Regions from separate parts of the Alkalihalobacillus sp. R86527 genome, predicted to be linked through region 1. Evidence: riboswitches for the same ligand, from Rfam matches in the RefSeq annotation. Region 1 holds a riboswitch; each other region holds the start of a gene.
The links. A riboswitch is a leader RNA that binds a small molecule or an ion and turns the genes downstream of it on or off. The one in region 1 is predicted to bind S-adenosylmethionine.
Positions count from the first base shown of each region.

Region 2: linked by a shared signal. The riboswitch ahead of SJY16_RS08145 (Na+/H+ antiporter NhaC family protein) and the one ahead of SJY16_RS05180 (ABC transporter permease subunit) in region 1 are both predicted to bind S-adenosylmethionine.
Region 3: linked by a shared signal. The riboswitch ahead of SJY16_RS03215 (MetQ/NlpA family ABC transporter substrate-binding protein) and the one ahead of SJY16_RS05180 (ABC transporter permease subunit) in region 1 are both predicted to bind S-adenosylmethionine.
Region 4: linked by a shared signal. The riboswitch ahead of metX (homoserine O-acetyltransferase MetX) and the one ahead of SJY16_RS05180 (ABC transporter permease subunit) in region 1 are both predicted to bind S-adenosylmethionine.

Region 1 covers NZ_JAXHBW010000001.1:1,022,301-1,024,503, forward strand. The annotation lists gene rbsK (ribokinase) at 6-905, shown strand; SAM riboswitch class I at 1,022-1,121, shown strand; gene SJY16_RS05180 (ABC transporter permease subunit) at 1,415-2,167, shown strand; gene SJY16_RS05185 (ABC transporter permease) at 2,181-2,203, shown strand, end outside.
Region 2 covers NZ_JAXHBW010000001.1:1,596,015-1,598,217, forward strand. The annotation lists gene SJY16_RS08135 (YolD-like family protein) at 1-65, shown strand, start outside; gene SJY16_RS08140 (alpha/beta fold hydrolase) at 160-999, shown strand; SAM riboswitch class I at 1,097-1,200, shown strand; gene SJY16_RS08145 (Na+/H+ antiporter NhaC family protein) at 1,268-2,203, shown strand, end outside.
Region 3 covers NZ_JAXHBW010000001.1:626,323-628,525, forward strand. The annotation lists gene SJY16_RS03210 (dihydroorotate dehydrogenase) at 1-268, shown strand, start outside; SAM riboswitch class I at 666-774, shown strand; gene SJY16_RS03215 (MetQ/NlpA family ABC transporter substrate-binding protein) at 949-1,755, shown strand; gene SJY16_RS03220 (methionine ABC transporter ATP-binding protein) at 1,777-2,203, shown strand, end outside.
Region 4 covers NZ_JAXHBW010000001.1:848,949-851,151, forward strand. The annotation lists gene SJY16_RS04325 (TlpA disulfide reductase family protein) at 1-415, opposite strand, end outside; SAM riboswitch class I at 582-690, shown strand; gene metX (homoserine O-acetyltransferase MetX) at 791-1,861, shown strand; gene SJY16_RS04335 (O-acetylhomoserine aminocarboxypropyltransferase/cysteine synthase family protein) at 1,877-2,203, shown strand, end outside.

The DNA of each region.
Region 1 (2,203 bases):
GAGATATGAAGAAGCCGAAAATAGGCGTGATTGGAAGTTCGTCCATGGACCTTGTCGTATCATCCGAGAAACGACCTGGTGCAGGTGAAACAGTACTTGGTGAATCCTTTAAAACCGTTCCAGGTGGAAAAGGGGCGAATCAAGCTGTCGCTGCATCACGTCTTGGTGCAGAAGTTTATATGATTGGATGTGTCGGAGAAGATTTTTATGGTAAACAAATCATAAATAACTTCATACAAAACGGGGTTAAAACCGATTACGTAAGATCCCTTACTGGTATGGAGTCAGGAACAGCTCATATTATTTTAGCTGAGGGTGATAACAGCATCGTTGTCGTTGCAGGCGCAAATAAATATGTCACACCGGACTATATCACAAATACGATATCTTTTTTACGCACATGTGATCTTGTCATGATTCAACAGGAAGTACCAGAAGAAACTGTTGCATACACAGCGCAAATTTGTAAGGAAATTGGCGTGCCGCTTTTGCTCAACCCTGCACCTGCAAGGGAAATCACGAGTACTGTTATTGAGCAAGCCACCTATATTACACCAAATGAACACGAAGCATCGGTCTTGTTCCAACATCTATCTCAAAGTGAAGCGCTGAAACAGTTCGAAAACAAAGTCATGATTACAGAAGGAGCGAATGGTGTTCGTTACTATAACGGTGAAAGAGAGGTTCTCGTGCCTACTTATCCCGTTGAGGTGCTAGACACGACGGGTGCTGGGGATACATTTAATGCTGCTTTCGGTGTAGCAATCGCGGAGGGAAGAGAGATAGAAGAAAGTATCGGTTTTGCAAATCGGGCTGCGTCTCTTTCCGTAACTGGATTTGGCGCACAGGGTGGCATGCCTTTAAGGGAAGATGTTGATAAAATGCTTGGTGGAGGACAAGGGTAGAGGCGTTACGAATCGCTATTAATTCAAAAGTAATTGTTAGAAAAGGTAGTAAACCACCTTGGCATTTCTAAAAGAGGCGCTTATCATATGCTTTAACAATTTAATCATGTAACAACTTCTTATCAAGAGAGACGGAGGGACTGACCCGACGATGTCTCGGCAACCAACGCTCTGCGTATGGTGCCAATTTCAGAGGATTTATTCCGAAGATGAGAAGACGCATCGATTTCGATAGTCATGATTTTGTACTGTCACCCCTTCTTGCTTTTTGAAAGCAGAGGGGCTTTTTATTGTTATTAAATGTATATTTATGTAAAAAATCATGCTAAGATTACTTGTGTTAGGGTTACCAAAACTAATTAAATTGGAGGCGATTACATGAAAATTAGTACTATACATAAAAAGTTGGAACTTCGAATAACTCTATGAGATATATCCGCCAATACATATTAACGATCATTGGATTCATTTTTATAGGGGCACTTCCATTTCTATTTGAAGGAATAAGTATGAATATAACCCTCTACCTTAAAGAGTTAGGAGGATTACTAATCGCAATCTTTAATCCTGCTCAACTTACATATTCGAGCGGTCTAAGTGAGAGGGGTTTATTTCCTTATCTATTTACTCCTGTTAGCTATTCTTTAATCATCTTACTAGGTTCGTTGGTTATTTCGCTAATTGGTGCGGTAATACTAGTCTTACTAGTTTTCCTTCTGAAAAGAGAGGTTTTACATAAAATACGTTACTGGATTTCTATTCTAGAAGGCGTACCAGATATCTTTTTGCTTCTGTTAATACAAGTCCTTGTTGTAAGTCTTTATAAGAAAACAGGTTTTTTATTGTTGAATTTCACTACGATGCCAGGTGAGCAAATTTACTTCTTACCTGTTTTTCTGATGAGTATTTTACCAACACTCTATCTTTTCCGGATGTTGGTTATGGCGTTCGACGAAGAAAGATTTAAAAGTTATGTGGAACTTGCTAGATCAAAGGGCATAGCCTGGAAAACAATAATATTTAAGCATATTTTTCCTAATGTTTTATTAGCTTTATTTAATAATATCAATCAGATTATTTGGATAATGCTTTCGAGCCAACTAATCATCGAATATTTATTAAACAGCAATGGTGTGTTCATGTTTATTTATAATTATCTTTCACCTGAAGTTTTGATGACCTCTTTAATATTGTTATATACTCCTTTGTTTGTGATTTTGCTACTATTTCGGGTGATCCTCAACAAAAGATTACCTTCGTGAGAGGGGAAAAAGAATGAGGAACGCATTTAAGAGTCC
Region 2 (2,203 bases), 570 kb from region 1:
TTGATATGAGTGAGAAGAGACAAACCATCTCTTTCGAAAATCTCGTGCATGTAGGAGAAGAGTAGCGGTGGCTGGTAACACTCTCCAAAATAGAAAACGTTTTTCCTTAGCGAAAAGGGGTAAAATACGTACAAACTATTATACGGAGTGAAGTGTGAGATGCTAGCTGCTCAGAACCTCAAACATTATAAAGAAAATATTAAAGGGATCGATATTCATTATGAGTATCATAAGAATGAAGTTACTTCCGATCGTCCTGTATTAACGTTATTGCATGGGTTTTTGTCCTCAACGTTCAGTTATCGAAAGCTTATCCCCTTGCTTTCAAAGTACTACACTGTTGTAGCCATTGATCTTCCGCCATTTGGAAGAAGTGAAAAATCCAGTCGTTTTGTTCATTCTTATCAAAACTTCGCAGAAGTAGTAATCGAACTACTTGAACGGTTAAGTGTTGAAGAAACGATTATGATCGGTCATTCGATGGGGGGGCAAGTGGCACTGAGAGCATCAGGCTTAAATGAGAACCTTATTAAGAAAAATATACTACTTTGTAGTTCAGGCTATCTTGAAAAGGCCAAACAGAGTCTCGTATATTCATCTTATTTGCCTTTTTTCTCAATGTATTTAAAACGATGGCTTTCGCGTAAAGGAGCGAAGGGAAATCTCATGAATTGTGTGTACGATCCTGATTTAATCGATGAAGAAATGGTAGACGGGTATGTTCAGCCTTTCTTTAATGAGGGTATTTTCCGCTCGCTTGTACGCATGATTCGAGATAGAGAAGGAGACCTTTCTCAAGAAGAGTTAAGAAACATCAAAACCCCGAGTTTATTGATATGGGGGGAACACGATAGAGTTGTACCGTTGCAAATTGGCAAACGATTAGCGGAGGATCTTCCGAATTCTGAGTTGATCGTGTATGAAAAGACAGGTCATTTACTTCCTGAAGAGCAACCGCATTCCATTTTAAGCGACATCCATACCTTTATTCAAAGGTAGCTCACTTGTAGCGAGTCGATAAATGACACGATTCGACTTTATTATTGACGAAGAAGAATAATGCGTGATAAACTTCATAACACTAATAATCGAATAGTTCTTATCAAGAGAAGCGGAGGGAACTGGCCCTGAGAAGCTTCAGCAACCTCTGACAATCAGAAAGGTGCTGCTTCCAGCAAGAGAAATCTTGAGAGATAAGAGTAGAGCCCTCTTCTCTTGAAGTGGGCTTTTTTGATTGCTACAAATTAACTAATAAGGAGTAAGTGTAATGGAAAAAGAAATAAAAGGGAATGGCTTCGCGCTGATCCCGCTTGGTATATTTATTTTGCTTTTTATTGGGACAGCAGTTGTAACGAAAGATTTTTATAGCATGCCAGTTGTGCTTGCCTCATTGATTGCTGCAGGAGTTGCGCTCTCAATGAATCGAAAAGAAAGCTTTATGAAGAAAGTAGAAGTTTTTTGTCGAGGAGCAGGAAACTCTAATATCATCTTAATGATCCTTGTCTTTCTATTAGCAGGAGCCTTTGCTGAAACAGCGAAAAAAATAGGGGCTGTAGATTCGATTGTAAATCTGGGTATCTCTCTATTACCTGCAAGTCTTCTCGTTGTTGGCTTGTTTTTGATCGGGTGTTTTATATCGATATCAATGGGGACCTCGATGGGGACAATTGTAGCGTTAGCGCCAATTGGAATCGGGATTGCAGAGCAAACGGGTATTTCGGTAGCTCTTACTTTATCTGCCGTTATCGGTGGTGCAATGTTTGGAGATAACCTTTCCATGATATCGGATACGACAATTGCAGCTGTCCGAACACAAAATACAAAGATGAAAGATAAATTTAAAGTGAACTTTTTCATCGTCCTGCCGGCTGCCATTATTACTGCTATCATTTATGGATTTTTAACAATGGGAGAAAAGGCATCACTAGACGGCGGGAAATCATTTGATTTAATCACCGTGTTACCTTACATTGGGGTATTAATAGCAGCCATTGTAGGAATCAATGTGCTTATTGTACTCGTTAGTGGAACGTTGTTTGCAGGGGCGGTAGGCTTATTTAACGGTACTTTTGGTCTGAACGGCCTAGTATCTACCGTTACTGATGGGATTAAAGGAATGGAAGACCTTGCTATGATTGCGCTGATTATTGGGGGAATGATTGAAGTAATCCGATACAATGGAGGCGTTCAGTACGTTCTTGAT
Region 3 (2,203 bases), 400 kb from region 1:
TCATGACCGGGCTGGCTTTGGAAGTGCACTCGTTAGTGTAGGTATCTTAGTGTTATTTATTTCATTATGGGGATTTCGAGAAGGTGAAAGCTGGGTTTGGAACACGCTGGCTGTAGGAGCACCACCTGCATTTCTAGCAGGCATCGTCACTCATTTTGTTATTGGATACACTTCGTTTTTTCATCTTCTTCCAGCATATCTACTGGTAGCCATCTATGTCTTAGGGCTATATTTCTCTTATCCATATTTAAAGAAGCGAGGTTCATAGGTAGTGTTTGATAGCAGTAGAAAAGACTCAATTTATTGAGTCTTTTCTACTGCTTTTTGCAAAGGAGCTAAATAGCCCCTTATACTTTTTCCCCATTCACAAAAGTCGCTTCAACCACATTCCTCGTATCAAAAGGATCACCGCTCCATATAACGAAATCCGCGTCCTTTCCTTCTTCTGTGCCAGCCTGCGCTTCGGATTTTCTCCAAAAGCTGCTTTCATTCCGGACGGTTCTCGAATGACCATTTGATCGGTTGGTTTGATGAACACCTTTAAGGTGAACAATCACAATTCGACAGAATGTGGGTGGTGACAGGTACCGATCAAAGTCCCCTTGACGCATGCTGGATAAGGTACTATACTGTTGAGAATAGTTAAACAATATGAATAATTCGAACTCTTATCAAGAGTGGCGTAGGGACTGGCCCATTGACGCCCGGCAACCATCTCAATTCGTGAGAAAGGTGCTAATTCCAGCAAACGAGCAATCGTTTGAGAGATGAGAGAGAGTTACATAATGGTGAAAAACACCCAACTCTCTCTGTCCAACAGGGAGAGTTTTTTTAGTTTATGGGTAGACAAAAGGAAGGGGAGTTTCAGCGTTCTAATGCAATCGTATGTTTTCGTAGTTTAGTGCAAAGACGCTTTAAATTAGTATAGAAAAGAAAGGGAGTAGGAGAATGAAGAAACTAACGCTATTATTAGGTGCACTATTATTAATTGTAGTAACAGGATGCTCTGGTAGTGCAGAGTCGGGTGAGTCAGATGAAGGTCCTTTGAAGGTTGGGGTTACAGCTGGACCTCATGAGGACATTATGAAGAAGGTAAAAGAAGTAGCTGAAGAAGATGGATTTGAGATCGATGTCGTGGCGTTTAATGATTACGTGATGCCGAATACAGCTCTTGATGAAGGTGAACTTGATGCGAATGTGTTTCAACACGAACCGTATTTAAATGATTTTGTTGATGAGCGTGGCATGGAATTAACAAAAGTTGCGACAACGATTAATTTTCCGATGGGGATTTATTCTGACCAATACGATGACCTGGATAAACTGAAGAAAGGCGACAAAGTAGGTCTGCCTAACCACTCTACTGGGGAACCCCGAGCGCTAATGTTATTTGAAAAGGCTGGCATTATTGAACTTAAAGAGGGTGTAGGGGTTGAAGCAACAATAAAAGATATTAAGAAAAATCCACTCGATCTAGAATTTGTTCCTCTTGAAGCTTCACAGATTCCAAGACAGCTAGGCGAGCTCGCTATTGCGGCGATCAACACAAACTACGCGATGGAAAGTGGACGAGTACCAACCGAGGATGCGCTTGAAATGGAACCAAAGGATTCTCCATGGGTGAACGTGATTGCAACCCAATCAGATGATAAAGATGATGAAAGAATCAAGAAGCTAGTGGAATATTACCATTCAGATGAGGTGAAGAAGTTTATTGAAGAAGAATTCAACGGTTCAGTCATAGCATCTTGGTAATGTCGTAAAGGAGAGAAGGAAATGATTCGATTAGAAAACATCACCAAAGCGTTTCAAACCGGAACGACTGTAACGAAAGCCTTGGATGGCGTAGATTTAAACGTTGAAAAAGGCAAGATTTATGGCGTGATCGGTTACAGTGGGGCTGGTAAAAGTACTCTTGTTAGAACGGTCAATTTATTAGAGCGACCAACGGAAGGCAAGGTGTACATTAATGATGAAGAGTTAACAGGTTTATCAGCAGGTAAGCTAAAGAAAACACGTCAGCGAATAGGTATGATCTTTCAATCATTCAATCTATTAAAAACGGGGACGGTTTATCAAAATATAGCCGTTCCTCTTAAGTTGACAGGTGTTCCAAGAAAGGAAATCGATTCGCGGGTAAAGAAGTATCTTAAAATCGTTGGACTTGAAGATAAGCGTGATACGTATCCCGGGCAGCTTTCTG
Region 4 (2,203 bases), 170 kb from region 1:
GCATGATAGTGGGAAGAACTTTGATGATATCCATGAAAGATGCCTGGTCCCCAAACGTCTCTACAATGTTGTGTTGCTTATCGAGAAGCACCGTTGTTGGAACACCTTTACACCCATAGAGATCATACGTTTCTCTCCCTTTGTCTTTTAGTACCGGGAAGGAGAGGTCGTTTTTGATTGCAAATTGTTTACCAGCTTCTTCTGAGCGTTCTCGTCCAGTCACATTGATAGTAAGAAATTCAAGTTTGTCTAAGTCTGCGTGTTCATAAAATTGTTCTTTCATTGGTAGGTCTTTCATACAATCAGGACACCATGATGCCCAAAAGGTAAGCATAACAGGCTTTCCTATATAGTCATCCAAGGAGTATGTTTTATCATTTCGGACCTCTTGTAAAGAAAACGTAGGGGCTTTCACAAAAAGTCTCCTTTCAAATATAGATTTATGGTAACCTTACCAAAATTCACGTTCTAATCAAAACAATTTGTGCGTAGTTTGAATTTGTATAAACTTTCAAAAAAATGTTTGACACTAATGCATTGCCTTGCTAAAATAATACTCAATCAAAGTAATTGAATATTCGTACTTATCTAGAGAGGCGGAGGGACTGGCCCTATGAAGCCCGGCAACCGGCAAACCATTTGGTTTGAAAAGGTGCCAATTCCTGCAGGATTTTTCCTGGAAGATAAGCAGAGCTGATTTAATATAATCGTGCCTCTCTGTCTTTCAGAGAGGCTTTTTTGTTTTTATAAGTAGTTGAAATTGTTATTGCGTGATGGGAGTGAGAGGGAGTTGGGAAAAGAGACGAATTATGAGGAACAACGGGTCTCCATTGGCTCGCTTGTACTTGAATCAGGAAAAGAACTTGAAGAAGTTGAGTTAGCTTACGAACGTGTTGGACCGAAGGAAGCACCAGTCATTCTAGTCTGTCATGCACTAACAGGTAATCAGTATACGGTTGGAAGAAGCGAGGATGGGTGGTGGAAAGGGCTTATCGGTCATCACAAATTTGTGGATACTTCTGAATTTCAGGTAATCACATTTAACGTACTCGGAGGATGTAATGGCTCAACTGGTCCATTATCTCTAAATCCAGCTACAAACCATCCGTATCAGGCAGACTTTCCTTTCGTAAGTGTGAGAGATATGGTCCATTCTCAAAGGAGAGCGCTTGAAGTACTTGGTATTGAACACCTTCACGCAGTGGTCGGTGGATCGCTTGGAGGAATGCAGGTTCTCGAGTGGGGAATTCTTTATCCAGATGTAATGGAGCATCTCGTACCGTTAGCTGTGACCCCCTCTCTAAGCGCATACGGAATTGCGTATAATGCAATTTCGAGGTATGCCATAACGAATGACTCTGAATGGAAAGATGGGTATTACAAGCATACTCACCCACCAGCTGCGGGGCTAGCTACAGCGCGTATGATCGGAATGATTTCGTATCGTACAGATGAAATGTTTCAAAAGAAATTTGGCAGGAGGGAGATCGACAAACCTGAAGAACATACCGAGGCTGCCTACGACGTCGAATCTTATCTCAAATACCAGGGACAAAAGCTTGTTGGCAGGTTTGATGCCAATAGCTACTTATATTTATTAAAAGCAATGGATCACCATGATATAGCTAGAGGAAGAGACAGTATTACACCAATACAGAAGATACGAGCTAACGTTTTAGCCATTAGCTTTAAAGGTGATTTAATTTATCCACCCAAGGATCTTGAAAATATTTTTTGCCTTGAGAGGATGGCACGATTCTATCTCGTCGATACAAAGTATGGTCATGATGGGTTCCTTGTTGAATTTGATAAGTGGGGTCCATTAATTAAAGAGCAGTTAAAAGAACCGTCAAAAATTTGAAGGAGTGGATAAGAGATGGCAGAGAATCGTTATAACTTAGAGACAATTGGAATTCATGGTGGTTTACAGGCTGATCCTGCTACTGGAGCGAGAGCATTACCGATTTATCAAACCAACGCCTATAAATTTGATAACACAGACCATGCAGCAGATTTGTTTGGATTAAAAGAGGAAGGATTTATTTATTCTCGGATTGGTAATCCAACGGTAGGTACACTTGAAGAACGAGTTGCTCAGCTCGAGGGAGGAATAGGAGCTCTTGGGCTTGCGAGCGGGATGGCTGCTATTACGAATGCAATCTTGAATATTGCTAATAGTGGAGATGAAATTGTATCAGCTTCC